Regions from separate parts of the Alkalibacter saccharofermentans DSM 14828 genome, predicted to be linked through region 1. Evidence: a T-box and tRNA genes for the amino acid it is inferred to sense, from the RefSeq annotation. Region 1 holds a T-box; the other regions hold tRNA genes.
What was found. The T-box of region 1 lies ahead of proS (proline--tRNA ligase). A T-box ahead of a tRNA ligase gene usually reads a tRNA of that ligase, here a tRNA-Pro.

Region 1 (10,179 bases):
AACAAGCGAACTTCTTGAAGACATGAAAAAAAAGAAAAACCTGTTCATCAATGATCAGGTCAGCACGGTTACAGGCATCAAAAAAAGAATAAGAGCACTAAAACCCGACTTAGTAATAATTGATTATCTTCAACTCTTAACAGCGGAGACCAACGAAGCCAGCAGAGAAAGAGAAGTGGCCACCATTTCACGAGAAATAAAGATAATGACTCAAGAATTCAAGATTCCAATTATTCAGTTGTCACAGTTGAATGACGAGATGGGCGATCATCGACCAAAGGGCGAAAGGGTTATGAGAGAGTCTAAGGCGATATATCAAAATTCTAACAACGTGATCTACATCCACAAACCTACAGACAGCGAAAAAGCAGAATGGACAAAAGCTAACGAAACAACAACATCAGAGTTTAAAAGCATTAAAAAAGCAAGAAGCGAATTGGTAGAAATAATTCTCGATAAGCAAAGAGATGGAGCGACAGGAAGGTTCTTAAATGTCTATCAAGGTGAATATCTAAGGTTTATTTCACTATCAGATTTCAGGGATAGTTTGAGATAAAAATAAAAAACAAGGGAGATTAGAAAAATGAAAAAACAACTAACAGAAACAGAAAAGGAATTAATTTATCAAATCGAATCACTAAAAGCCATGGACGCATTCAAAACAATCACAGGAAGCACCGAAGAAGCAGAAAAAGAAATTGGTTATCTTGAAGCAGTGATCGAGCAGCTTTACGAATCGGCTGATGCGCTCTTGATTGAAAAAGGCTATACCGATGATGAAGCCGAAGAACTGATTGAAAGCCTAAAGAAAATAAACAACGGCGTACCGTTAGGATTTATACCAAACTGGATAAGTGGCGGCATGAATCTTGATGGTGTTGAACTATTCAGCGAGCAGACAGACGATAACAAACTAGAATTAACTTTCATGTTCAAAGAATCAGGCAATGAACTAAGCAAGTTTATAATCACCAAGGTAATTGAATAGCACCTGGAAGCACTCAAAAGCTTTCAAGCGTTTAAATGCCGATTTAAGCTAAGAACACATGTTCGCTTAATACTTTATCCTATTTATCAATTAATACCCTAATATGGGCGATTATGGGCTTCTCACAGCACTTCAAAACATAAATTAATATGCTAACTTTACCAAAACAGAAAATAAGGAGATTAGAAAAATGAAAAACTTGATACAGGAAATGAAAACAAATCACGTAACATCAAGCGATTTAGCGACTTTTTTAGGCGCGACAAGTGAGGAAATCGAAGCCAAGATAAAAAATCAGACCGTGACCTTCACAGAAGCCATAAAGATACAAGGGAACTTCTTCCCCTATATGAGCATTGAAGCTCTGTTCGGGTGATGTTATGACTGGAAAAACAAATACCCTGACATTTCTTACTTCTTAAAAAAGGGCAAAGAAGTAGTTGACCGAAATCTTGTGGAGTCATATTATTGCCACCTCGTTATATAAATTTCTAAAAAATATTTTAAAAAAAGGAGTAGAAAAAATGGAAACTAAAATAAAATTTGAAGCAAGAAATTCACTAGAGCAAGGTATATTAAAACTAGAGAAAGCCGATTTTATGCTGTCTCACTGGATTGCAGAATATGGGTATTCAAACAATCCCGATTTAAATTTAATTCTTGATTGGACCAAAGACATAAAACATGAAGGCCATACGAGAGAGCGACAGAAAGAATCGGTTAATTGGTTGATTGACTACGATATAATTCTCAACTTTATCGACATAGCAAAAGAATACGTCCGTGATGCAAACGAGATATTAGCCGAAACGGATAAGATCTTAAAGGCATTGCCAATAGAAAACATCAATGAAACCAATAAGGAGATGAACCTCAAATGACAAACTTAAGTAAAAAAGGTATCGTAATAAAAGTTTTCTATGACAGAGGTTATGGATTTGTTGCAGACATGGGCAGCGCAAAATCTTGCTACTTTCATGCTAGTAATTTGATAGATCCAGACACTTTTAATCAAATAGAAAAAGGCGACTTACTCAAATTCATTGGAGCCGAAAGCGACAAGGGACTTGAAGCCTTCCGAATAGAAAAAATAGATGCCGAAGGCATTGGATAATAGATCTGTATATTCCCCAGGGAAATGAGAACCACCTATTTTCCTTAAGGAGGTAGCCCCCTGGGTCGTAAAAAAAACATAGAAAAATTCAGGACCGGCGGGGGTAAATGTCTGTTACTGACCGAGCACTCGCATAAGGGTGTAGTAAAAATTTCATTACCAGTAGCGATAAATCCAAGGATTTAGAAGCTTTAATTAATTCATTTAAGGATAAACAAGCTTTTAACGACATTTAAAGTTATCAATCCATTTTTACCAGGACAAACAATCCGACAGTTTATATTTTAAATATTACATGATTCGAGGTGATAAATTGACCGTTCAAACAAAGGAACAGCTCATAAAAAAAAGAGCATCAGAGGCTTAAAAGGATATTTAAGGACATACCAAAGGACAAGTTAAACACAGTACATCGTTTAATAGAAAATGCTGCATTCATGGCCGTAACACTTCAAGACCTAGCCGAAACAATAAGCCGAGAAGGGGCAACGAGAAGTACCAGAACGGAGCCAACCAGTTTGGAATCAAACGATTTGCTGAAGCTGATTTATATAATACCATGATCAAGAACTACCAAGCGTTAATTAATAAACTTTTAGACATATTGCCAAAAGGTCTAGAGAGTGACCCGGAAGAAGATGCGTTTATGGAGTTCGTGAGAAGTCGTGGAGACTATGACAGAAGAAACAGATAGACCGAGAAATTTTGAACGTGCCCAGGGGTAAATCTTTGGGCATGTATCTTTTTAGTGAGGTGATTATATGACATTGCAAGAATTAGAGCAACTTCCTAAAAGAAGAGAGCGAATAGAAAACCTTAAGGACCAACTGGAAGAGATAAGAGCTAGAACCCTTATATCAAGCAGACCACGCTTAGACAACGTACAGGGAGGGTTCAGGAGCGATAAAACGGGAGATACAGCCACTAAGTGCGCCGATATATCCAAGATGCTGAATGATGAGATAAACGAGTACGCCAAGGCATACAAGGAGATACTGACTTACCTTGACAAGTGCCGAGATAAAGGCTTGATTGATTATGACTTCTACCTACTAGCCTTTGGACGGTTTATCAGATGCAATACCTGGAATGATATTGGCCAGTGGTTAGGGAAAAATCGTTCATCATGCCATAAGCGTTTTAAAAGAGATCTTCACAATATAATCACAGATTGAACAAAAAAACTAAGCCCACATTTGCGTTTTAAGGGCTTTTTTTAATGCCACCCAAGTGTTAATACCTATGAACATCAAGGGCTTATGTGTTTTTATTGATACAAATAATTATTTAATATAAAAGTAAATATTTTCTTATATTCCTTTGTTTTTTTGTTATAATTAAAAATATATAAAACTAAAATTAAAGGAGATGAATCAAATGAGTGAAAGATGCAAGGGATCTTCCCTGATGAACATAATCCCAAATTATACAGTTATTGATATCGAGACAACCGGGCTAGATCCACGATATGATGAAATTATTGAGTTAGCTGCCGTTAAAGTTCGTGACTTCCAGGTGGTCGATGAATTTCAAGCATTAATTGAACCCACATTTCCAATTGATGAGTTTATTACCCAAAAAACAGGAATCACAAACGAAATGTTAAAAGGCCAACCAATAATCGAAGCGATGATCCCTGAGTTTTTAAACTTTATCGGTGATGATATTGTCGTAGGACACAATGTCAATTTCGATATCAATTTTGTTTATGATAATAGTAAACACATTAAAGAATTTGACAACGACTTCATCGACAATCTGCGACTGGTACGAAAAATCTATCCTGAATTTGAAAACCATCGACTAGATACTGTTATGAAATATCTTGAAGTTGACCCAAGAACCATTCACAGAGCCCTAAACGATTGCCATGTTACAAATGAGTGCTTTATAAAAACGGTGCGCAAAATTGAAAGTGAAGGTATCGACTTAAGAAAAACTTCCTGTAAGCCACGTAAGTCAAATTCAAAAATAAATCTTGCAACACTTGAGCCTTTATCCCCTGATCAAATCAGCTCTGATCATATTTGTTATGATAAATATTTTTGCTTCACTGGATCTCTTGAAAATTTCACGAGAAAAGAAGCTGCGCAAATAGTTGTAAACATGGGTGGGATTGCACAAAACAATGTGAACAAGCAAACGAATTATTTGATTCTTGGTAATTTTGATTATTCCAAAATAAAAGATGACAAAAGTATAAAACTTAAAAAGGCTGAAAGCTTATATTTGAGTGGTCATGAAATTCAAATATTAAGTGAAAATGTCTTTTTGGATATAATCAAGGACAATTGAGAATATAATCAAGCTTTATGTTCCAAACGAACAAACACGACTAGTAAAGCTTGAATATAGGCAAATATGAGGCTCTCACGATATATCAAGAGGCAAAAGATAGCGCAAAACAGATTAACCAGAGGTATTGAATCCGTTCAATGTCGAATTTTCGACATTCAGCTATCATTGTACAAACATTCCCATTGAAACCAGAAAGACCTTCATAGCTAAATGACATAGCCTGAAAACAACGTGGCAAAAGTACCACATTAAGAACAGCCGAGCGCAAAATTGAGCCCGCCGACTATAGGCCCTTTATTCGTCAAATAGTGGCTAAATAGTTAATTCCATATTCTTCCGTGGCTAAAAAGTGGCTAATTGCATAAAAAAACAGGACCCGAAAGTCCTGAAACCCTTGCTAATGGCGTGCCCGAAGGGATTCGAACCCCCGACCTTCTGATTCGTAGTCAGACACTCTATCCAGCTGAGCTACGGGCACATCATTATGTATTATACCATAAATTGTTTTGATTAGAAGAAAAACTTTAGTTTTTTATTCTCTAAACTTTATCCTGCCATCTTCCATGGAATCTACAATAGCAAGGGACTTTAGGTCTATTCCTCTGCCTCTAATATCGTCTCCTCCACCTTGGAAGCCCTTTTCGATGACTATCCCCACACCTGCAAGTTTCGCTCCTGCCTGGTTCAAGATATCTTCAAGGCCGAGCATCGCTTTTCCATTGGCTAGAAAATCGTCTATTACCAGGACATTTTCTCCTGCTTTTAAGTATTTTTTCGATACCATCACCTTGTAGCTTTTTTTCTTGGTAAATGAATATACTTCACTATAATAGATATCTTTATCTAAGTTTAAAGATTCTGTTTTTTTGGCAAAGACTACCGGCACGCAATTAAAGTGCTGAGCCACTAGGCATGCAAGTCCTATTCCCGATGCTTCTATTGTAAGAATCTTATCAATCTTCTTGTCTTTAAAGTGTTCTTTAAAAGCCTTTCCTATCTCGTTGAAAAGCTCCACGTCTATCTGGTGATTCAAAAAGGAATCTACCTTGAGGATGTCATTGCCCAAGACGACTCCATCCTCAAGGATTCTATTTTTAAGCGTCTCCATCTTAGTAAGCCCTTGCAAAGTACGCCATTTGGTCAGCCTTTTCGCCACAGCATACACATTTTCCTTCTCCAATGGTCTCTTGATCAAAAGGCACGCATCTAAGTGTCGCTCCTGTAGCTTCTTTGATATTATCCTCGCACTCGCGGCTCCCACACCACATGGCCTTAACAAATCCCGGAGTTTCGGCGATGTTTTTCTTGAACTCCTCCATATCTACTGCCGTTGTGGTCTTTTCTTCTCTCATATTAAGTGCCTTTTGGAACAGGTTGTCTTGGATCTCATCCAGCAGTCTTTCTACTTCTGAACTTACATCTTCAAGCGCAACTTGGATCTTTTCTCCAGTATCTCTCCTTGCAAGGACGCATTGTCCATTTTCGATGTCCTTTGGTCCAATCTCAAGCCTGATGGGTACACCTTTCATCTCCCATTGATTGAACTTCCAGCCAGGTGAATAACCATCCATGTCGTCTATCTCAGCCCTGAAGCTCTCTTTAAGTCCATCAAATACTTCCCATGCTTTGTCAAGCACGCCTTCCTTATGCTGAGCAATCGGAATGACCACTATCTGTGTAGGCGCGATTTTAGGCGGCATCACAAGACCGTTGTCGTCTCCGTGAACCATGATAAGCGCACCGATAAGCCTTGTAGAAATACCCCATGAAGTATGATATGGATAAGCTTGGTTATTGTCCCTATCAAGATAAGTTATGTCGAATGCCTTGGTAAAATGCTGGCCAAGATTGTGGCTGGTTCCTGACTGAAGTGCCTGTCCATCGTGCATCAAGGCTTCCATGGTGTATGTCGCATAAGCTCCCGCAAATTTTTCCTTTTCGCTTTTTTTGCCTACTACCATAGGAATAGCAAGGTGTTTTTCAGCAACGTCTCTGTATATCTCAAGCATCTGCATAGTTTCTTCCTGTGCTTCATCGTATGTCTCGTGAAGAGTGTGCCCTTCCTGCCATAAAAACTCAGATGTTCTTAGGAAAGGTCTGGTAGTCTTTTCCCACCTTACCACGCTGCACCATTGATTGAATAAGTACGGCAGCTGTCTGTAAGTATTCAACCACTTGGAGTACATGCTGCATATAATCGTCTCTGATGTTGGTCTTATGCAAAGTCTTTCTCCAAGCTCTTTGTCCCCACCGTGGGTAACCCAGGCAACTTCAGGGGCAAATCCTTCTACGTGCTCTGCTTCCTTCTTTAAAAGACTCTCTGGAATAAGAAGAGGAAAATACATGTTTTTATGCCCTGTCTCCTTAAACCTCTTATCATATTCCTTTTGAATATTTTCCCATATAGCATATCCATAAGGCCTTATTACCATGAACCCTTTTACTGGTGAATAATCTACCAGCTCTGTTTTTGAAATTACATCTGTATACCACTGCGCAAAATCCTGATCCATAGGCGTAATGGCTTCAACTTTTTGTTTCTTGCCCATTTTATAAATCCTCCTTCAATAAAATAAAAAAACTCCCATCCAACAAAGGACGGAAGATTATCCGCGGTACCACCTTAATTAACACTTAAATGTGTTCTGCTCATCTTTATAACGCAAAGCTGCGGCATGTTTCCATGCGGCTCCAAGGCGGGTTCGACAATCTAAAATACGGATTTTCCAGCAACATCCGCTCTCTGTAAATTTAGTTTTTCATCTAATATTCCTTTTCAACGCCAAGTATTCAATTAAGCTCTATTATAAAAAACCTTTAGGCTCATGTCAATCGATTTATACTTCAAAGGACACTCGTTAACCTCTTCTAGTTTTTAGGTTGACACCAATGTTTTGATAGTCTATAATTATCTTAAATCAAAAAGGAGTGAACCTAATTGGAGACAAACAGACTAAACGCAAGAACCATGATATACTGCGCCATCTTTTCAGCACTTATAATAGTTGGAGCCCTAACTAGAGTTCCTGTACCCATGATACCTTTTACCCTGCAGTTCATGTTTACCAACCTGGCAGGGATGATGCTTGGACCAATATACGGGGCTTTATCCGTAACCATTTATGTGATTCTGGGTCTTATTGGTCTTCCCGTATTTGCAAACGGCGGAGGCATCGGTTATATATTCCAGCCTACCTTCGGTTATCTGCTTGCCTTTATCCTGGCAGCATATGTGGCAGGTAAGATGACCCGGAAAGAAGAAAACAGAAACCTATTAGGATATATAAAAGCAAGCATCACAGGCTTACTAATAGTATACGTTTTAGGATTTGTTTACTACTACTTACTTGCAAGTTTTGTTTTAGGCCTAAACGTCAATCCATCAGTGCTATTTTTGCACGCATTCTTACTGCCTTTGCCTGGAGATATTCTCTCTTGCTTCTTGGGAAGCGTTCTGGCTCTTAGGGTTCCAATGGTTAGAAGAAGCCTTGATACAGTTTAAGTCAAGGGCGCCGGTTTTTAGCTGCCGGCGCCTTTTTTTTGGTCCAAAAACTCGTCTATCTCATCGTCATTTTCATTTGCTATCCAGTAGCTTGTTCCATTTATCATCTGAGATCTCCCAGAAACCGTATAGTAAGTCACAGCGCCTTCCGGAAGCTGATTGAAGTAAGTAGCAAGAGCAATCATGTGCCTTGACGAGAGGTTTGTCTCTATGCCTGATCTGTAGTTTAGGATAATCCTGGCTGCCTCTATCATCTGATTGTTTTGCCTCAGCTGTTTATACATCGAGGATGTGAAGTTTTGAACCCGTAATATCCTGTCTATATCACCTCTTGGAGTCTTTCTCCACTGAATGTAGAGCATGGCTTCATCTCCGTTTAATACCTGTTCTCCTTTGTTGATCTCTATCCCTCTGCGGGCATCTCTCATATTTACATCAACATCTACCTTCACTCCGCCAATGTCGTCAACTATTCCCGGAACTGGATCCATCTTGATGGCAAAGTAATAGTCTATTTTTATATCCTCCAAGAAATTTTCAAGAGCCTCTGCACTTGCCTGGGGACCGTAGCCGTTTAAGCTGCCAAAAGCATATGCGTGTCCCAACTTGTCCATCCTATCTCTAATCGGAAGATACGCGTATGTATCTCTCGGTATGCTGAGCACTTTTATCCAGTTGTTATCAAGATCCATCCTTGCTATTACTATTACATCTGAGCGGTATATGCCTATATTTCTGTCCTCTGATTCGTCTATGCCCAGCATCATCAGTGTTATCGTATTTGAAGATGTATTCAAATCATCAATGTAACTGCCTTCATCTTCCAGGCTCTGTTCCTGTTTCGGTGCTTTTTCATTTTCTGCTTTTTCGTCATCTGGCTTATCGTTAGGAGCTTGAGCAGTATTTTCATCTCCTGTTTCCGGTACCAAAACGTTTTGATAATCCGTTGAATCGTAAATGTACTTGATTGAAGCTCCCAATGCAAATATCAACACTATTACAATGATTATGAGCAGCTTCCTTTTTTTCATTAAAATCATCCGCTTTCTTCAGGTGACTTTCGTATTTAATATATACCCTTTTTTAGCGTGATTTTAACGAGTTCAGCTTATTCAAGCATATTATAATTTGTTCCAACAGGGTGATCACCACTTATTCTATCAAAATAGTTACCATCAATAACGGTCTCACTTAAATTACCACCATTAAGTCGAATGGGAACGTATGAAGACGTTCCTTGAATTTGATTGCCTTTTATAACTACATTTATTGCGTCCGGATTATTTAGGTATATCCCAGATCTTGAGATTCCCGTGAGTTTATTGTCCACAAAAGATATGTTTTCCATTTCGTGGCTGTATCCATCGTTCCATCCTCCTATGGCCAAGCCCCAGCTGCAGTAGGATATATCGTTATTTCTAACAACTACGTCCCTTAGATATCCTCCCTTTTCATTTGCCAGGGTGATACCCTGTCCGCAGCTGTATATTATGTTGTCATACACCTCTATATCTTTCTGCTCCCCTTCATATGAATCTATGTATATTCCTATCTTAGGTATATTGTAGACCTCGTTGCCATAAATCTTTCCATAAGAGGAACCGTTCTTGGCATCTATCGCCTCTCCTCCTCTACCTGGGACATCGTTGGTAAAATTAAATACTTTATTGTTTTTTATTTCGAAGTAATCCACATTATCCAAGGATATTCCCTCTTGTGAGCCTGATGTGTTGATGCTTGCTCTTTCTATTGAATTGCCTTCTATGATTATATTTTCTGCATTCATAAATATTATTCCTGAGGCTTGAGTATTGTAGGTGGAGCAGTTTAGTATTTCAACATAACTTGATCCCTTGTCATCTGTAGTAGATCCAAACCCCGCCCATCTGGAGTTAATTACCCTTATGCCTTCAATTCTTAAATAGCTTTGAGTATTTATGTCAAAGAGGCTGCTCCAGTTATATCCCCAGTCTATTCCTTCACCGTCAACTACAACTGTTTCGTCCTGATAATTTGAAATAGTTATATAATTGTCCACTTCTCCTGACGTGCTCACTGTTACCGCTTCATTATAAACCCCTTCCCTTAAGTAGACCGTATCTCCTGCCACCATGTTTTCTGATGCTTTTTGGATGGTTCTCCACGGCTCGTCAAAAGTACCAGGGCTTTCATCATTCCCTTGAGTGGAAACATAATAAACGTTTTGTTCCTCCTCAACGTCCAAATTACAGCCAAGGAATAAAACAGGTATAACCAACAAAACCATAGCAGCAAGCA
Region 2 (10,179 bases), on a different contig from region 1:
TTTTTAAAGATATCTATTACATCCTCCATGTCGTCTTTTAATATGCAGTGGCCATAATGCCTCCTGCAATAATCACAAGCCAGACATATCTCTATTTTCTTATCTAACAGATCCACGAATTCTACATCATTGCCTTCCTCTAGATGCTCTAAGAAAAAGTCCGCCATCTGTCTGGTGTTTTTGTTCCTTCTATGGCTACACAAAAGAACTGTAATCTTCAAATTACAACCCCCCTTAAAGTTGGTATGTTTTCATTATAACACGTTTGTAACGTTTTCAAGCAAGCTGACTTGTTGATTTCATGTAGAGTTTGATCTACAATGGTTATGTAGCTATTAATATTAAAGGAGTCCATTATGCTTAAAAACAAAAAAAGTGTGATATTCGATCTCGACGGCACATTGATAGATTCTCTGTGGGTTTGGAGACAGATTGACGAATTGTACCTTGAAAAGAAGGGAATAATCTGCGAAGACAATCTGCAAGAGGCACTAAACGGCAAAAGCTTTACTGAAGCAGCAAAGTTTTTTAAAGAAACCTTCTCTATGAATGAAAGCATAGAAGAAATCAGCAACGACTGGATTGAGATGTGTCTAGACGTCTATGTGGATGAAGTGATTCTAAAGGAAGGTGCGCTTCGCTTTGTGCAAAAGGTCCACTCCATGGGAAAAAGCCTTGGCGTCGGCACCAGCAACAACAAGAAAATTGCCCAACAGTATCTTCAGTCAAAGAACATGACAAGGTATTTCTCCACTATCAGGACCTCCTGCGAAGTAGGAAAAGGCAAACCTAATCCTGATGTGTTCTTAAAGGTAGCAGAAGATTTGAATGTCAGACCTGATGAATGCCTTGTATTTGAAGATACCTTAGAGGGAGTCATGGCGGCCAAAAATGCCGGTATGGAGGTGGCCGCTGTTTACGACAGCGCTCATGTGAAATTCGAGGATGATATCAAGAGCCTTGCCGATTACTATTTCGAAAATCTTTTACAGGCCGGAGCCGCAATTTAAATTTTTAGCAGTTTGATAATTCAAACTGCTTTTTATAATATTGCTTCTATTGTATCCAGCGGAATTCCACTGTAGGTAAGAAGGATCAATTCCCCTACATTTCCTGTTCCTGAATCTATCTTCTCTGTAAGAATGTCATTTGCGCAGAAGATGTTTTCCAGCTCTTCTTTTGCTCTCTGGGTGTTTAATTGAATAATCAGGTGCAATCCGCTGTTCCCTCCGATTATCGTTATTTGGTCACCGAATTTTTTCTTGAGCCTCTCTTTTATCATGATATTTTTTTTATAGTATATCTTGTTAATTTTTCTCAAATGTCTTTCAAAGTGACCTTCCTTCATTAACTGGCCAAGGGTCAACTGCTCCAGTTTGGATGCAGTCTGAGTAAATCTGTTTTTATTTTGATTATACGTTTCAATCAATCTTCTTGTAAGAACCATATAGCTTATCCTGATTGAAGGCGTCAAAAGCTTTGAAAAGGAACCTAGATACACCACATGCTCCCCTTCGTCTAGACCTTGAAGAGATGGTATGGGCTCTGTTTCGTATCTTATTATGCTGTCATAGTCGTCTTCTACTATCAATATGTCCTTTTCTCTCGCCCAGTTTAGTACCTCGAGTCTTCTTTTTATGGGCATTACGGTTCCCATAGGATACTGGTGTGAAGGGCTTAAGTATGCCAGATTTCCCTTGGTCTCATATAGAAGATCCGTTCTTATTCCTTCCTCATCCACGCTTACCGGCTCAATTTCAAAGCCGTAATCCTCAAAAGTCTGTCTCGCGTGAACAAAACCTGGATCCTCTACGATCACAGTTTGAGTAGATTCCCTGATAAGGCCGGATATTATCCCTAAAAGATACTGGCTTCCCGATCCTATCACTATTTGGTCCGGGGTACAGTAAACTCCTCTGCTTTTGGAAATAAACCTGCTGATTTCCTGCCTTAACAGAAGCTCCCCTTGTAGATCTCCGCCGTCAAAGATTTCATCTTTTTTTTCTCTTATTACCCAACCATACAGTTTACGCCACAACTTAAAGTCAAAGCTGTCTTTATCAACACCGGTATTGATATATGACTTCTTTGCCTGGTTTACCCGTTTCTGCTTAGGGATTTTTTTAAATCCATACTCCTTAAGCTCAACTGCAAAATAGCCCTTTCGGGGAATGTTTTCTATATATCCTTCTGCAGCAAGTTGATTGTAAGCAGACTCTATTGTGATCTTGCTTACGTTTAACCCTTTAGCCAATCCCCTTACGGAGGGGAGCTTCTCATTCTTAATAATTTTTCCGCTCATTATCTCATTTTTATAATGCCTATAAATTTGCAGGTAAAGTTTTTCTCCACTTTTTTTGTCCAGTATAAATCTATCTATCATTTCAATCTGTCCTTGCCAAATTATTTTAATTTGTATATTTTAATATGGTCATGTTTATTATACTATAATTAATAAATAAATTAAAGGAGCTAATCATGAATACTACACTTAAAAAATTAATCTACACATCCCTGATGCTTGCCCTTGTTTTTGTGGCTACAGTGGTAATAGCAATACCCATGCCTTTGGGCTATGTCAATCTAGGCGACGGAGCAATATACATTGCAGCCGCACTTCTTGGTCCCAAATTCGGATTTCTAGCTGCAGCTCTTGGCTCTGCATTGGGGGATTACTATTTAGGCTACCTGATCTATATGCTGCCCACCTTCCTTGTAAAAGGTGCTATGGGTTACGTTTCAGGGCTTATGTTTGAAAAGTCCAAGTACGTCCAGGGGGTAATTGCCGGTTTTATTATACTTGTAGCTGGATACTACATTGCAGAAGTTATAATCTACTCCAATTTCATTTCCCCATTGTCAAGCATCCCTTTTAACGGCGTCCAAGGGGCTGTAGGCGCTGTTGTAGGATATCTGTTTGCAACGAAATTCAAAAAAATATTTTCCGGCAAAATCAATTTCTAAATTGCAAAATAAATGACATTCATTTATAATTGTTAATGTTCGGGGTGTGGCTCAGCTTGGTAGAGCGCTTGGTTCGGGACCAAGAGGCCGGAGGTTCAAATCCTCTCACTCCGACCATTTTCTATTTGAAACTTCGGCCTGGATGGGGCTTGGGGAAGGATTCCTTCCCCATTTTAGCGATAGCGGAAGTTCATCTCCGGGGGTTACAGGACATCAAGCGAAGCATATGTCCGTCATAAGGGGGCAGACGCCCCCTGTGAGGAGCTTGCGACGGATGGATGGTTCAAATCCTCTCACTCCGACCATTATCAAGGCTTTCAGAGACTTTCTTAAGTCTCTTTTTTTATTATTTGTCATTAACTTATCCTTAATCTCCAATCTAATCGGTAGGAGGAGATACTACAATTAGATAGAGATTGCTAATTGCATAGTAAGCTCTATCTAATTAAAATTTCTGAAGAAGGGGCTGAAGCACCTACCGAATTCCAAGAACCATCTTCATAGACTTCCAGCGTGTATGAATACTCATGAATAATTTTTGTATATTCCTTGACTGGCTCTTTATCTGGGTTTCTATCATCTACTAATTCGCCACTAGAAATCCGTCTTATAACTTCATCAAATTTACTGATTGTCAAATTTGCTTCTGGAAACAGACCTTGAAGCTGCTGGAGGGAAATTTGACTGAATCCGTCTACAGGTTCAAAAAACACAGGATCTTTGTCATATTCCAGTTTGCTTAGCTCCCCTACATTATAACAAGCATCATCTTCTATCGAATATGCAGCATCAATACTATCATAAAACCAAATAGTTTGAAGTGAATAATCATCGAATTTGGTTATTTCATCATAGATAAATCTCAAGTTTTCTTCATCAATTTCAGAGTCTACAACAACTTTATATAAAACACTATCTATATCTTCCTTACTAATAGGCTGCTCAAATGCCCTCGAATAATCTGGATTATCATTGTTCCCATAGCTAGGTAGAAAAATAAGTTCTTCTGTCGATGTATCATATTGCGCTATTTTATGAAAATCAGTGTATTTTCCTTTTCCAATATAAAACATATCATCTTCAAAATATCCTATTAAAGAATTAGAATATAAGAATGCATCTTTTTCTAATTCTTCGCCATTCTCTTTAGCTAAATCAACAACAAAAGGTATTAAATTTTCATAGTCTGCAATGGAATCTAATTGTATTTGCCAGTCAGATGCCCTGATACTTTTAGCATGATTTTCGGGAAGTGTTCTGTATTTAGTATATATTAACTCTATTGAATCTCCGACAACATAATTATATATATTTATATCATTGCTGTTTTTCACAAATTCATAGAAAGTTAAATTATAAGAAATTTCTTTAGCATCATAAAACTCTTGACTTTGATATAAATACAGACCGTATGCAAAATACAAATCTTTATCCACGTTCTCAAGTACTGCATTTGCTGCATCAATCATAGTATCATAGCTTTTATCGGGTTCAGCATTAGATTCAGACTTTGCACACGAACTAGTTATAAGGCTGATAGAAATTAAGGAAAAAAATATTAAATAACAAAACTTCATTTTGAGCTTTTTCATAGAATGTTCCCCCCACGATAATAATTCTTGTTTCGATTTTATCAGTTTATAAATGTATATTCAACCAATTCATTATATAATATGGTTTTTAAAGTAAATTTTATGTCTCATATACTTAAAATACAACTATATAATTAAAATACTAAAAAGTTAAATAAAGGGTTGACGACTGGGTATAATTAGATAAAATGGTAACAAACCATGTCTGGTTTTTAAAGAAAGTGAAGTTTCTCGTAAATATGTATGTAATTTAACTCAATAAGTAAACAATAACAAAATCAGCTAATTATTAAAGTATGTCACTTGAAATGAAAAGATTTTCAGTTATGAAGAATTATAGATTTTGTTTATTCTTTGAAAATTCAAAAGGAGATCTGTATGAGAAAATATATTCTTATATTCTTAATTTCGTTGTTTGCGTTATTGCTTTCCAATTGCGCAACAAGTCAATCTGAAGAATTCAATCTAAAAAAAACTTTGATTCAACTTGCTACCATTAACGAAGCATATTTGCTGCAATCTGAAGAAGATGACGAGTTTTGGGCTATTACAGACAAGATGACACAAGCACTGGAAGATAATCCAGACTGGTTCGCGAAATTTAGGAAAGAAAACAAGTATTATCCCTATACTTATGATGAGCGATTAGGAATAACAGAAGAAGAATATAACAATCTATTCATCAGTGGAAAGTATATAAGCATTGTTGATGCAGAAGTTGCTTATCCATTCTCATGTAAATTAATCGATAAAGATACTTATTCTTTAAACCTTCGGTAAATATAAGGGACTTGATGAATATGTCATTTACTATAGAATCGTTGATACAGCAGCATACACCGCCGATTTTTATATTTTTAAATTTTCTTAGTTTTATAGTTTGACCAGTTCATTATTGTTTGATACCATGTGAAATTTGAAGTAAAGATGCATACTCTAAAATCTTTATATGCCGCAGTTTTATAAACAATAGTAAAACACTGAGAGAAGAAGGTATTAAAGCAATCTGGGCGTCTCCTTACGTGAGAATTACATTTTATTCAAACAACGCAGACACTTTTATCTTTACTCCATTTTGCTCTGAATTGGCATTTTGATACACCTTAATATCAACGACATGTTTTTCAGTGTTGCTAACTAAATCTATAAATCTATTTGCCAATTCCGGATCGAACTGTTTCCCGAAATTGTCTTCTATCTCCTTTATAACAGCTGCTAGCTCCATACCTTTTCTATAAGGCCTATTTGACATCATAGCATCAAAAGCATCTGCAAGAGAAAGCATTCTTGAATAATACGGGATTTCATTGCCCGCTAACCCATCGGGGTATCCTTTGCCATCAAAACGTTCATGATGCGCTCTTACTATTAGAGCATACTCGCAAAAATCAGGTAGGCTCTTAAGTATGTTATGCCCAAGGGCAGTATGTTTTTTGATTATTTCAAACTCTTCATATGTTAGCTTGGTTGTCTTATTTAATAATTCCGCCGGAAGATCTACTTTTCCTATGTCATGCAGCAAGGATAATACCTTAAGCCTTTCAACTTCAAAACTGTCAAGAGACAACGCTTCTCCGAATGCAGCCATAAGATTCATTACCCGTGTAGAATGTCCATAGGTGTAATGATCCTTTGAATCGATAATACTAAGTACCATTTTTATTGCCAGCTCTTTTTCAAGACTGCTACCTGTGACATTTTCAATGTTGTCAAAAAGGTTTTTATAAATATTCGTATGCAAATTTTCGTAAAGTTTGTTTCCGGTTATTATTTTCTCTGCCTGAGAATATAAAAGATTATATGAATCAACCGTGTGTGGGTAGTGAGCAATTCCCGATGATATCTGGATATGCTTTGTTTGAATACCATTCTTTTTATCGTAAAAACAAAAATCGTCAACCTTCTTATGTATTTCCTTTTCTAATCGAATCATATCATCAAAATCAACTCTAGGGAGCATGATGGCAAACTTGCTTCCAGATGCCCTGCAGAAGATGCTTCCCTTTGAGAGGCTTTTATTTATTGAATCAGCAATGCTTTTTAAAACAGAGTCACCAGCTTGATATCCGTATATTTTATTTATTTCAGCAATTGGGAAGACATCAAAAACCAAAATTCCTATAGGGGATTTGTCTGCTGCTTCTGATAGTTCATGCAAGTATTTAAACATATATTTTTTATTGTGCAACCCTGTGGTCACATCTTTGAAGGTCAATGTTTCGATGTCTGCACGTTTCTGATTTAAATTTTCAACCAATAAACCTATAATAATTGAGGCTACAATAATGCTTATTTGTGTAAACATAAGTCCATAGTACATTGTATGGGGGTTAGCGAGAATTCTAAAAAAAGATGTAGCTGCGACTACCAAATTAAAAAGTATCGAAATGATCATCCCTCTATAACCATCAACCAAGGGTAAGCTAAGGGTGAGAGCCAATAGTGCTGAACCATTTAAAACCGTTATAATATCGTATACATGTGGATATGATATTATGTAGATTAATAACAAAATACTGATAATAACAACTTTTGTCTTTTTCTTATAAGATTTTTTTAAATGCATAATTTTACCCCTCAAATCTAATGTATTATTGGCTAAATTGTAAAAATTTACTCAAGATTTAAAAAAATATAGTTGCTTAGCTTTTTTTTCTCTTTCAGCAGTCGCTTTCCTTCAATAAAGTCTGCGATTGACTGGATCTCATCCTCTGTCCAATCATGATAATCTTGGAATGCAATAGCTGCATCTTTAAACTCAGGTCTTTTGAGCAATTCAACAATCTGCTCTTTAGGCGTGGGGCTCGCTGTTTCAATTCTTCCTAATATATAATCTGATGCAACACCAAAAATATCACATAGCTTTACAATAGTCTCAAAATCAGGCTCGTTTATACCCTTTTCCCATTTTCCGACCGCTTGCTGAGAAATTCCTAAGATTTCAGCAAGTTGTTTTTGAGTCATATTTTTTTCTTCTCTTAAGCAACGAATTTTTTCGCCTATGCACATTTTACACATCTTTTATACACCTCTCAGAAATATTCTACACTAAAATGTAGTTATTCACTTGTCAAACACCGAAAAATATCAAAAAATACACTCGCAACACCTCAACGGTGTAGCGAATTATAACATATGAATGCCGAAAAGGTGTATGCTTTAAACGAAAAAAATGAGGGTTATTCAAATTATTCAGGCCTGGCCAGAATAATTTATGATACAATTAATCCAATTACTATTTCAGGGAGATTTGTCATGTCGCTAATTCATGTTACTGGAAACACCTACTGCATAGATTTAGGATATTCATATGTAGGCTTATATAGAATAGGAAAAAACGATGCAGTCCTTCTCGATACCGGAAGACCCGGTGAAGAGGGAGATATTTTGCTTAATGCAATACGTGAAAATAACATTATAATCAAAGCTATCATCTCAACCCATGCCCACATCGACCATGTGGGTAACAATTCTTTATTGAAAAACCACTTCAATTCCACCATTGCCATGCACTTTAACGAGGCTGGGTTGTGCTTTTCAGATCTTTCGATTAAAAACGCCAATCCAATCCTGGATCTGCACCATGCCAAAAGATTTTATTCCAACATGGTGTGCAAAACTGACCGGCTTATACTCGATTCTGACGATAAGATAACCTTCGAAGGCGCGGATTTTTCCATATTCCATGCCCCAGGGCATTCTCCAGGTCATATCTGTGTAATCACCCCAGATGGTGTAGCATACCTTGGAGACGCACTGCTTGGCAAAAGCTCTCTTAGAGCCGCCAAGCTTCCCTATGCTTTTTCCCACAGCGCTGATATTAAAAGCAAGGAACAACTACGGGGTTTAAAAGCGGATGGATACATACTTTCTCACAAGGATATTTTGGGAGACATATCCCCCCTTATAGATTCGGGCATAAAAAAAGTCAATGATACAACCACTAGGGTTTTTAGGCTCATTGAAGGTGAAATGGAATTTGGAGCTATCTTAAAAAAAGCCATCTCTGAATTTAATATCCGCATAGATTCATATGAAAAATACGCCCGGGTCGAAAGACTCTTTAGGCCATTTCTAGAGTATCTGGTAGAGACAAACCAAGTAGTTCTTTACTCTAAAGACGGCTGCCTTTATTATTCTACCATATAGAAAACGGCGGTTTCCTCAACATTACAGTTGTGGGAAACCGCCGTTTTAAATTTAATCAGTACTTTTTATCTGCGTAGCCTACCCATCCGCCTTCTCTAACTAAAGTCTTATCAAATCCTCCGACGGAAAACTCGATTTCTTCTGACTTTTCAAGCGCGCTTACGACGAGCTTTTCGTTGTCTATATCAATCTCAATAGATGTGTCCTTGCCGGCATAATTTTTAAACAAGTAATCTATCTTTTCCTTGGGAAGCTCAATTGCAAACATCCCGCAATTGTACATATTCTGCCTGAAGATCCTTGCGAAGCTTTCGGCTAATACGACGTTTATTCCGTTTACCTCTAACGCCCACGGAGCATGTTCTCTAGAGGATCCACAACCAAAGTTTTCTCTCGTGACGATAACTGCCTTATCCTTTATGTCTGTTGCGCTGTCGAAGCCGGGCAAGCTCAAATCTTCCAGCAAAAACGGCTTTAGCGCTTCTTTTGTAATTTCAGTAAGATACCTTGCGGGTATTATTTCATCGGTATTTATGTCGCTTCTGTCCAAAAACAGTACTTTTCCACTAAAATTCTTCATATTGACCTCCTTCTACTAAGCCTCGAAAAGCTCGGAATTTGTAATTGCTCCTGCAATGGCTGTTGCAGCTGCTGTCGCCGGGCTCATAAGATGAACCGTACCGCCCTTGCCCATCCTGCCGTTAAAGTTACGGTTAGTAGTGGAAGCACAGACTTCACCCTCTGCCAAAACTCCGTTGCTCATGCCAAGGCATGCACCGCACGTAGGATTAGTTACGCAGAAACCAGCATCCTGAAAAATATCTATGATGCCTTCTTTAAGTGCCATGGAGTAGATCTTGGGAGTTGCCGGGCTTACTATGCCACGGACATCGTCGCTTATTTTCTTTCCTTCAAGAACTTTAGCCGCCACTCTCAGGTCTTCGATTCTTCCATTGGTACAGCTTCCGATATATATCTGGTCGACCTTTGTACCTTCCATATCCTTGACAGACTTAACTTGATCCGGTTTATAGCCGAAAGTTACCATTGGCTCAAGCTCTGACATGTCGTATTCGTAAATTTCTTCATACTCGGCATCTTCATCAGATACCCATTTCGAATAATCTGCAAGCGCTTCTTCCTTTGTTGAGTACTCATCCTTGATGAAATCCCACAGATAATCAACTGTAGTCATATCCGGATAACAGATGCCGCAGGTTCCACCAGCCTCGATGGCCATGTTGCAGATTGTCATCCTAGACTCCATAGACATCTTTTCTACTATCGGTCCGGTAAACTCTATTACCTTGTTGGTCGCTCCATTAACCGTAAGCTGCTTTATGATAAATAGTATAACGTCCTTTGCATAAACTCCCGGCTTTAGCTCTCCATTGAGGACGAACTTGATGGTCTTGGGGAAGTGGAATGAGCACACGCCCTTAAGTATTCCTACCTCCAGATCTGTTGTTCCTAC
Region 3 (10,179 bases), on a different contig from region 1:
ATATGGCGTTGCCTGTATCTTGATCCTGTTCCTTTGGCTGCATTTCTTCCTGTTCTTCCATCTCTTCGTCGTAATCTTCCTCGATTTCCAATCCCAATAGGTTTTTTACCTTGCCCCAAGAATCCTTAGCCATAATTATGCCTCCCTTTTATTCGAATAATCCTGATCCGATTCTAACCATGTTCGAACCCGATTCAACTGCAACATCAAAGTCGTTGGTCATACCCATGGAAAGATAGGTCATTTCAATGTTTGTAACTCCATTAACATTTTCTTTTATTTTATCATATATTGCCCTTGTTGTCGTAAAAATATCTTTTAAGTCCTCTATATTTTTAGTGTTCGGCGCAATCGTCATCAATCCTTTGATACGTATATTCCCTAGAGCCGATATATCTTCCAAAAATTGATCAAGCTGATTTGGATCCAAGCCAAATTTGCTTTCTTCGCCTGAAACGTTTAATTGTATCAAAATATCCGTCGTTAGCTCTTTCTTTTTTGATTCCTTGTCAATTGCCCTAGCCAATTCCACAGAATCCACAGAATGGATCAAAAATACCTTGCCGACGACGTATTTAACCTTGTTCTTCTGAAGATGTCCTATTATATGCCACCTAATATTTTGGGGAAGGACTTCTTGCTTTTCCCTAAATTCCTGAACTCTGTTTTCACCCAAGTCGAAAATTCCCGCTTCCAAAACCTTCTCGATTTCCTCGATGCTTCTGTGTTTTGTAACTGCCACCAACAAAACGTCATCTGGGAGCTTTCTCATAATCTCTTCTATATTTTTTTTGATATTGCTCATTTAAAACACCTCTACGGATTTATAAGTACCTGCATCCCGTCGCTTAGGTTGCTGTTTTCTGATCTGCTTAAGAAGACTTGACTCCCATCAACCAAAGTCACCGTCACTTCGACATTCCTTCTCAAATATCCTTTGCTCAAGACCATTACGTAGCTTTTTCCGTCTTTTTCAAATACAGATCTGGATGGTACGAGATAGCCTTGATTTTCGTAGGTATAAATGTCTGCCGTGCCTTTTCTTTTGCTTAGAATCTCTCCTTGAACCATTTCCTTTAGCATGAACACTAAAATTTTTTCCTCTTCTTCTTCAATGGATTCAATCAAGTAAGCCGCATATTCATTGTCATCCATGTTGAATTTTACTTTTGGAAACCCTCTTAGCAGATCCACCCTTTCGGTCAAAAGCTCTATATAAGATGAAAGATTTTCTTCATCCAACCGTTCATATATGCCGGTTTTTCTTTCCTGGAGAAGTGCTTCTCTCTGCAGCTCGACTTCTTTGGGTACTGCCGCCACAATAATTACCCCATCATCGTCAGTAACCTTAAGCACGTTGTTTCCATAACCTCTATTCAAATCAGCTATTTCATCAGCTTCTTCTAGGAACTCTTTCGACAACATATCCATATTCGAAAAGGTAAATACCTGTTCATATCCATCATCATCAAAAAAAACGTATCCAGGATAATCTGATCCGATTTTCTTAAGGGTCGGCGATGAAATTGAAGCACCAGAATTTTTTTCTAAAATGTCCTTTAGTTCTTCTTCTGATTTGGACTGGTATCTCAATGCAGATAGCATTATTCGGATTTCCCTTTGACTCTTGGTCTTGTCGTCCTCATCGAATGAATCAATTAGCGATAAATCCAATTCTTTTTTTGAAGACCCGGCATGGGATATAGCTTTATTGATTGCTGCCGATTTGTCAGAAGCGTATCCTTGAGTGGAAACCGATTGTTCAGCCAGTAATTGATTCATAGATATTCTAGTGCCCGAGCTTATTAGATACGAGGGTTTTTGGTCAAAATAAAAAACCTGCTCGTTTTTGATTAAAGTCACATCCGCTTCGTAGGTTTTTACGTAGCGTTCATTGTGAAGTGTCTGAGTTTGTTTGCTGCTTAAATTCATCCAGGCTAGTGCCATCAAAAATATTATAAGCATATACAACAGCGGCTTCCTGTTGTTCTTTCTTCTGGATCTTCGTTTGCTTTTCAATAGATCACGTCCGATAGAGTATAATAAAAATGGTCTGAGTGACAGGAATTGAACCTGCGACCTCGTGAACCCCATTCACGCGCGCTACCAAACTGCGCCACACCCAGACATATACTATATTATAATGATTGTACCATTGCATTTCAAGTAGAATTTTTAAAAAATTTAGAAGCGGTGACAACCGCTTCTAATTCCAGCCGTAATAATAAAGGCTGTTGATCTCTTCTATTTCGTGTTTGCTTCTTCTTGTCATGATTTGGTTTACCACATCCTTTGGGTCGTACCCTTCGTAGAGTATCTTATAAATCCCTGTGGTTATGGGCATCTCACAATCATGTTTTCCAGCAAGCTCGTAAGCAGTTTTAGTGGCTTTGACGCCTTCAACGACCATTCCTATTCCTGCCAGCACATTTTCAAGGGATTCACCCTGTCCCAGAAGTATTCCTGCCCTTCGGTTTCTGCTATGCATGCTGGTACAGGTTACGATAAGATCGCCAATGCCTGTCAAACCAGCAAATGTTTCTGTTTTTGCTCCAAGAATTTTACCTAGTCTGCTTATTTCAGCTATTCCCCTTGTCATCAACGCTGCCTTGCTGTTATCTCCATAACCCAGACCGTCAGAAATGCCGGCTCCGAGAGCTATTATGTTTTTCAATGCACCGCCCAGCTCTACGCCTATCATATCCGGGTTAGTATATACCCTTAAATAATCCGTACTGAAAAGATCCTGCAGTAACTCGCATTTGGCTTTTTTCTCACCGGAAACAACTACAGTGGTAGGAAGCTTGTTTGCTACCTCCTCCGCGTGGCTTGGCCCGGATAAAACATAAACATTATTATATGAAAGTTCTTCGTTTATTGCTTGGCTCAGTCTGAAATACGAACCTTCCTCAAGCCCTTTTGAAACATTGACTATATATTGCTCGCAATTGACAAAGTCTTTGATTTGAATGCAAAGATCCCTTATCGTGTGGGATGGGACAGCTAAAACAACCACTTCGCTTCCTGCAACTGCTGATTCTAGGCTTGTTGTCGCCGTGATTTTTTTATTTATCACCACTCCCGGCAGATACTTAGAATTGACCCTTTTAAAGTTGATTTCATCAACGAGGTCCTCTCTTCTGTGCCATAAGTCAACTGCATAACCCTTGTCAGCCAGCAATACCGCCAGGGCGGTCCCCCAGCTGCCTGCACCAAGTACTCCTATCTTCATAATCTTTCACCTCTACGATTTGTCCTTTTTCTCTCTAGCAATCAACCTTATAGGAGTACCTACAAAACCGAATGCGTTCCTGATTTGGTTTTCCAAAAAGCGTTCATACGAAAAGTGCAACAGCCCCTTGTCATTTACAAATATTATAAAAGTTGGCGGTTTGACTGCTCCCTGAGTAGCATAATAAATCTTAAGCCTTCGACCTTTGTCTGAAGGGGGTTGATTCATCAACACAGCCTCACCAATAACCTCATTAAGGGTTCCAGTTGTGACTCTCTTTGAATACTCGTTGGATACCAATAAGACGGTCTCCATAATCTTGTTGACTCTTTGTCCGGTCAATGCGGAAATAAATATTATAGGTGCATAAGGCATGAATGAAAGTGTGTTTCGAATGTCCTTTTCGAACTTTTTCACGCTGCCCTGGTCTTTTTCGTATATATCCCATTTATTTACTACTATGATAGAAGCTTTTCCTCTGTTGTGGGCAATTCCTGCAATCTTTGCATCTTGTTCGCTAATCCCGGTATTTGCATCTATTACAATCATGCAAACGTCGGCTCTATCCACCGCAGCTACAGCTCTTACGATGCTGTATCTTTCTATATCATCATATATTTTGCTCTTTCTTCTTAGACCTGCAGTATCTATCAAGACATACTCTTCTCCAAAGTACTTGAATGTAGAGTCGATTGCATCTCTGGTAGTTCCCGCTACTTCGCTGACTATTACCCGGTCTTCTCCCAAGAGTCTGTTGACGATGCTTGATTTACCCGCATTGGGCTTTCCAAGCACAGCAATCTTCAACCTGGTATCCTCTTCTTGAGATACAAGAGATGAATCAAAACTTTCAACAATCCGGTCAAGAAAATCCCCCAGGCCCAAACCCTGTTCTGCAGATATCGCCATCGGGTCACCAATTCCCAAGTTATAAAACTCGTAAATATTCTTTTCTATATCCTTATTTTCGATTTTATTTACAGCTAAAACAACGGGTCTGTTGGACTTTCTTATCATATTGGCAACTTCAAGATCCGAAGCAGTCATACCTTCCCTTCCATCAACTAGCAGCACTATTACATCTGCTGTATCTATTGCTAATTGCGCCTGTCTTCTCATCTGAAGAAGTATGATATCACTGGAGTAAGGCTCAATACCACCTGTATCTATCAATGTAAATTGCTTTCCAACCCATTCGCAATCAGCATAAATCCTGTCTCTCGTTACGCCAGGGGTATCCTCCACAATAGAAATTCTCGATCCTGCTATTTTATTAAATAATGTCGACTTCCCTACATTAGGCCTTCCAACAACTGCCACAACCGGCTTTGCCATTGAGCCACCTCCTCTATTATTCCATCAATTTTTCTATAAATTTTCTTCCGTCAATTTTTACGGAAAACATCTCAACGTTTAAAACCTCTTTTGCATCGGTAAGGGTTACATCATCCAAAAATATTTCTTCATCCTGCTTTAGCATGTTTTCAGGTATCAAAACCACAGAATGGCAATCTGACACTTTCAACTGAGCTAAAAGATCCTTCCCTGTCACAAGACCAGTTACAGTAATTTTTTCACCAAAGAAATCATTTTTGATCATATGAACTCTTACTTCCAGTCCAGGTACTTTTTCCATGATCCTTTGTGTCAATTCCACCATATGTGGATAAGCAAGTTCTGCTGTGACAACGGATATCTTCTTTGTCTTTTCCTGGTCTATATCCAGGTCATTCAACGCTGTTATGAACTGTTCTTTAAACAAGCTCAGCATCCCAACCCCGTTTTCAAGCTGGGTGAACTCTTCATAATACACAGGCTGCGGCAAATCAGCTCCAGCCCGCAAAAAAAACTCGTCACTGGGAAAAACAAATCCAGTGTTCCACGTCTCAATCATGGTTTTACGGGTTTCTTCTATTGTTTCCAAAACAGTTTTGCATTCTTCCACCGTAAACTGTCTCAAATTCGATAGCTTTTCTCTATATCTAGTTATTCCAACAGGAACTACGGAAACGGTCTGCACTTGTGGAAAGAACCCAGAAAGGTCCTTTAACGTCTTCTTGAGATTTTCACCGTCATTTATTTCAGGGCAAAGCACTATTTGAGCATTCATAGTCATTCCATAGGATGCAAATTTCTCAATAAGCTCTAAAATTCTTCCCGCATTTTTGTTGTTGAGCATCTCTCTTCTCAGCTCGGGATCTGTTGTATGAACAGAAATGTTTATCGGTTGGATCCTGTAATCTATGATCCTCTGGATTTCTTCATCTTTCATATTAGTCAGGGTAACATAATTTCCATGCATAAACGAAAGCCTCGTATCGTCATCCTTGAAGTACAGGGTGCTTCTCATCCCTTTCGGAAGCTGGTCTATAAAGCAGAATACGCACTTGTTGTTGCAGCTCTTGGGTTCATCTAAAAGCCCTTTTTCAAAAACTATACCCAAAGCTTCATCCATATCTTTCTCGATTTCAAGCTCCCACACTTCTCCTGAGGCCTTCTTGATCTCGATTATTATCTCCTCGTCGTTGATCAAGTAATAATATTCAAATATGTCTTTTGGCAATTTACCGTTAATGGAAAGAAGGGTATCTCCCTTCTCTATATCCATTTCCTCAGCTATGCTGTTATGTTCTATATCGGAAATTTTTATCTCTTTCATCGTTCCACCCTGTTTATGAATTCTTTATGTATATTATCATTACAAAACTTGCGGGTCAAGTTTTATATTGACCCGCTACGAAAACGAAGCGCCATGAAGGCGCTCCGTAGTTTGTGCTATTTGCTTTTTTTCACGCCTTCCAGATCCTTGAAATCCCTGTACTCACCGGTAACTATATAATGAACCGATTCAAATATGTTAGTGCCATGATCTCCTACCCTCTCCAGATAAGAGGCTACGAAGGTAAACCTGGAAGCTTGTTTGATATTTGCGGTATCTTCAATCATATAGTTCAGCAGGTCTCTATAAATTTTCCTAAACAAGCTGTCGATTTGATTCTCTTTCTCTATCATTGCATCTAATTTAGATATATCTTGGTTCACATATGAGTCGATGCTGATTTTCACTGCCTCCAGTGCTATTTCGGACAGCTTTGGGATATCAATAAGAGGCTTGATATATTCCTCTTTCATCAAATCCAAGGTGGTCTCTGCTATGTTTACCGCATGATCAGCTATTCTTTCCAAATTAGTCAATATCTTAAAGGCAGATGCTACTGTCCTCAAGTCTGTTGCCACCGGCTGTTGTGTTGCTATTATTTTTATGCAGAGTTCCTGCAGCATCACTTCTTTTTCATCGACATCGTCATCCCTGTCAATTACCTTTCGTGCCAACTCATCGTCCTTGTTTATCAATGAGCTAATAGAGTCTCTGAGCATTTCTTCAACTATGGAGCTCATTATAAGTATTTCCTGATGAAGCTTATCCAATCTCTCGTCAAATTTGTATCTTTGTATCATCGCGATTTATCTATCCTTTCAATGTTAAATTCTTTATTTACAAGTGGTGTCCAATAGAACTGTGAAAGTGGTGCCTTCCCCAACCTTGCTGTCAACTTTTATCGATGCTCCTTGAGATTGGACTATGTGTTTTACTATCGCAAGGCCCAATCCGGTTCCACCTTCTTTTCTTGCTCTTCCCTTGTCCACTCTATAAAATCTTTCAAAAATTCTGTGGATGTCCTTTTCCGGGATTCCAATTCCCTTGTCTGAAACCGTCAGTTTAACTCTGTCCCCACTCCAGCATGTCTTTATGGTTATCTCACCGCCATCATTGCTGTATTTAATGGCATTGCTAAGTAAATTAATGGTCATCTGCCTGAAGTAATCTTTGTTAAAACAGATCATCGGCAAATCATCTTGCATATCAACTTTTAGAACTATTCTTTTTTCTCTGCAAGCCATATCCAACATGTATATGACCTTTTCAATCTCTTTTTTAATTTCTATCCGCTCTTTTGGTATAGTCTTCAAATTATTGTCGTTGTCTAAAAATGATAATGTCAAAATGTCTTCCACAAGCTCAATCAGCCTATCTGTTTCCATGTTTATTATTTCATAGAAGTGATTTCTGACATCATCGTCTTCAATCCCTCCATCCTTAAGCGTCTCAATGAATCCTTTTATAGATGTGATCGGCGTCTTAAGTTCGTGGCTCACATTTGCTACAAATTCTTTTCGCAAGTTTTCGAGTTTCCTAATCTTGCTTACGTCCTGAAGAACTATGATATAGCCATGAACCAGATTTTGATCCTTGATCTTGCTGATGGTGACCCTGAAGATTCTGTCCCCTATGTTAGTTTCCATGAATTTTATATCTTCCATGTCACTGCTTTTTATCACTTCTTCAACTTTTTGATAAATGGCGGTAACTCTCAATGCCTCCAGCAGGTTTTTGTCCAACAGATTTCTCTCTTTAGGGATCCCTAGCATCTCGTATGCGCTCTTATTGATTATTTTAATCCTATATTTCTTGTCTATTGCTATTATTCCATTCACAATATTGATCAATATGCTCTCAAGCTCGGCATTTCTATCTGATAGCTGATTAAACGAACTCTGTAGCGCATCTGCCATGTCATTTAATGATTCAGTTAGATCTCCTATTTCATCCTTTCTAAACCAGGTCATCCTCTCGAGATAATTTCCCTTAGCTATCTTCTGTGCAAACATGGTTATTTGCTTTATCGGGGTTAGAAAGTAAGAAATCAAATATTTTGAAAACACAGCTGCGATTGCAAAGCTCAGCAGGATATAGATAGCCGTATCCTTAAGGCTCTGATAAAATATATTTTCTGTTAGACTGAGCTTCATTGATACTCTGAGCACCACCTCATCACCTTCCTGAAGCTTGAAGCCTTTTGCTACGTACATCATATCAGCACCAACTGAATCGCTGTATCTTATAGATCTTTTAATTTCACCCATGCTATTGATGGCTTCTGCGATCTCAGGTCTCATGTTGTGATTATCCATTCCTCCTGCATCTCTGTCGGTATCATATGCCACGTTACCCTCGCTATCGATCAAGGTAATCCTATATCCACTGTTTGACACGGTATTTTTTATCATCGTATTGTCATCAGCATTTACATAGTCTTCCTTAGTGGCGATAGTCTCCTCTATGGCGCCCAAAGATCTTGCCAACCCGTCTTCAACAAAATCATAATACAGAGATTTAGTATTGTGATACGTGAAAAAACCAGTCAGCGACAATGTAAAAAACAATATCGCCAAGGTGGATAAAAATATTTTTTTGCTCATCAATTCACCTCTAGTCTCTAAATCTGTACCCTACTCCCCTTACTGTCTCAATATAAATCGGGTTTGTGTCATCTTCTTCAATCTTTTGACGCAAGTGCCTTATGTGGACGTCCACAGTCCTAGTTTCCCCTATATAGTCGTAGCCCCAAATTGTATCTAATAGGAAATTTCTATTCAGTACCTTTCCCTTGTTTTTTATCAACAGTGCCAACAGCTCGTATTCTTTTAAGGTCAAACTTAACAGCTCGCCTTTTTTATATACCTTGAATGCATCTTGGTGGACTTCAAGGTCATCAAACTTGATGATGCTTTCATCTGCCTCATCGCTAGAAATCCGTCTTAGCACGGCTTTAATCCTGGCGATAAGCTCCTTTATGCTAAAGGGTTTTGTCAGGTAGTCGTCAGCACCGATCTCAAGACCTAAAACCTTATCAAATTCGGTTTCCCTGGCAGTTAGTATTATCACCGGGGTTTCTTTAAAATCCTTAGTTTCCCTCAATTCTCTAAGTATGGTCAAACCATCCTTGTTGGGAAGCATAAGATCTAGTATGACAAGATCCGGCTTTTTCTCTTCTATGAGAATTCCGGCTTCAGTTCCGTCCTGAGTGCCGAAAACATCATAACCGTTTTTTTCCAAGTTAAACTTGATAAGCTCATAAATATTGGCTTCGTCTTCGATTATTGCTATTTTCTTATTCATTGAAACCTCCTGGCGAGTTGTTGTTTTAATTATATTATAATTGTTTTATTCATTTGTTAAAATGATGTTAACAATAAAGTTTTAATTTATTTTTATTGAATTTAAAAAACAACAACCTTAAGCTACCCTCTGCTCAAGGTTGTTGTTAAATACTACATATCTTTATCCAGTATATTTGTGATCTGAGGTTCGAATCCTTTTGAAAACAGGCCTTTTTTTTCCGCCAATTTAATGACCGCATAGGTTGCTGTCGTCAATATCATCCCTGCTATAAATCCCGTCACAGGGTTTTCCGGAGTTCCCATAAATGAATTCACAGGATAATAACCTATTGCAGCGCCTGCAATAAACATCAAGAGGGGAAAGCCATAGGCTATCATAGAGGCTTGCATGACATTCACAAACTGCATCTCAACCTCTACTGCATCTCCCTCTTTTGCTCCTATTGCATTGTATGCTACAGTTTCCATAGTCATTTTTTCCTGACCGACTGCGCATGCACCGCAATCACCGCATGCTGCGTGCCTTTTAATCGTCACGCTTGCCTTGTTTCCCGATATCTGTTTTATAACACCTACTTCTTTCATTTCGACCACCTAGTTACTTTAAAAATTTTTTCATAAGATCCATCAGTTCCTCAATGTCCATCTCGTCTTTGCTTTCGATAATCCCTCTTAGACATTTTTTTGCATGGGTATCCAAAATTATTGCAGACGTGGAATCAAGCGCTGATTTAACAGCACTAAGCTGAATTAAAACCGACTTGCACTCCTCATCGTTTTCTATCATCTTTTGTATACCCCGGATTTGTCCCTCTATCCGATTTAATCTGATCAGGATGTTTTTTTTTGATTCATTCATAAAAACACCTTCTCATAGTTTTTTGAGAATCAATCCTAGTTCCTCAAGTCTTGCCTCTTCAGCCACATCCGGCGCCATTGTCATAGGGCAGCTATGATTTTGAGTTTTAGGAAATGCTATTACG

Region 2: it encodes a tRNA-Pro, which carries the amino acid that the T-box ahead of proS (proline--tRNA ligase) is inferred to sense. The anticodon was not compared.
Region 3: it encodes a tRNA-Pro, which carries the amino acid that the T-box ahead of proS (proline--tRNA ligase) is inferred to sense. The anticodon was not compared.

What each region holds. Positions count from the first base shown of each region.
Region 1 is NZ_FQTU01000017.1:25,605-35,783, reverse strand. Features, by position in the region: gene BUB93_RS10175 (replicative DNA helicase) at 1-556, shown strand, start outside; gene BUB93_RS10170 (hypothetical protein) at 584-988, shown strand; gene BUB93_RS10165 (hypothetical protein) at 1,179-1,364, shown strand; gene BUB93_RS10160 (hypothetical protein) at 1,513-1,869, shown strand; gene BUB93_RS10155 (cold-shock protein) at 1,866-2,102, shown strand; gene BUB93_RS10145 (hypothetical protein) at 2,864-3,277, shown strand; gene BUB93_RS10140 (BRCT domain-containing protein) at 3,480-4,397, shown strand; tRNA gene BUB93_RS10135 (tRNA-Arg) at 4,802-4,878, opposite strand; gene BUB93_RS10130 (xanthine phosphoribosyltransferase) at 4,933-5,508, opposite strand; gene proS (proline--tRNA ligase) at 5,510-6,949, opposite strand; T-box leader at 6,992-7,189, opposite strand; gene BUB93_RS10120 (biotin transporter BioY) at 7,339-7,902, shown strand; gene BUB93_RS10115 (LCP family protein) at 7,920-8,933, opposite strand; gene BUB93_RS10110 (right-handed parallel beta-helix repeat-containing protein) at 9,011-10,179, opposite strand, start outside.
Region 2 is NZ_FQTU01000002.1:90,916-101,094, reverse strand. Features, by position in the region: gene BUB93_RS02315 (flavodoxin family protein) at 1-221, opposite strand, end outside; gene BUB93_RS02310 (HAD family hydrolase) at 357-1,010, shown strand; gene pdxR (MocR-like pyridoxine biosynthesis transcription factor PdxR) at 1,043-2,383, opposite strand; gene BUB93_RS02300 (ECF transporter S component) at 2,479-2,964, shown strand; tRNA gene BUB93_RS02295 (tRNA-Pro) at 3,005-3,081, shown strand; gene BUB93_RS02290 (hypothetical protein) at 3,402-4,556, opposite strand; gene BUB93_RS02285 (hypothetical protein) at 4,935-5,336, shown strand; gene BUB93_RS02280 (bifunctional diguanylate cyclase/phosphohydrolase) at 5,593-7,122, opposite strand; gene BUB93_RS02275 (helix-turn-helix domain-containing protein) at 7,170-7,565, opposite strand; gene BUB93_RS02270 (MBL fold metallo-hydrolase) at 7,812-8,705, shown strand; gene BUB93_RS02265 (3-isopropylmalate dehydratase small subunit) at 8,761-9,285, opposite strand; gene BUB93_RS02260 (3-isopropylmalate dehydratase large subunit) at 9,301-10,179, opposite strand, start outside.
Region 3 is NZ_FQTU01000001.1:33,697-43,875, reverse strand. Features, by position in the region: gene BUB93_RS00230 (cell division protein SepF) at 1-133, opposite strand, end outside; gene BUB93_RS00225 (YggS family pyridoxal phosphate-dependent enzyme) at 149-805, opposite strand; gene BUB93_RS00220 (biotin/lipoyl attachment domain-containing protein) at 817-2,019, opposite strand; tRNA gene BUB93_RS00215 (tRNA-Pro) at 2,050-2,126, opposite strand; gene BUB93_RS00210 (NAD(P)H-dependent glycerol-3-phosphate dehydrogenase) at 2,207-3,232, opposite strand; gene der (ribosome biogenesis GTPase Der) at 3,245-4,567, opposite strand; gene BUB93_RS00200 (DUF512 domain-containing protein) at 4,584-5,891, opposite strand; gene phoU (phosphate signaling complex protein PhoU) at 6,008-6,691, opposite strand; gene pnpS (two-component system histidine kinase PnpS) at 6,725-8,494, opposite strand; gene BUB93_RS00185 (response regulator transcription factor) at 8,505-9,194, opposite strand; gene BUB93_RS00180 (SoxR reducing system RseC family protein) at 9,347-9,781, opposite strand; gene BUB93_RS00175 (metal-sensitive transcriptional regulator) at 9,795-10,055, opposite strand; gene aspS (aspartate--tRNA ligase) at 10,068-10,179, opposite strand, start outside.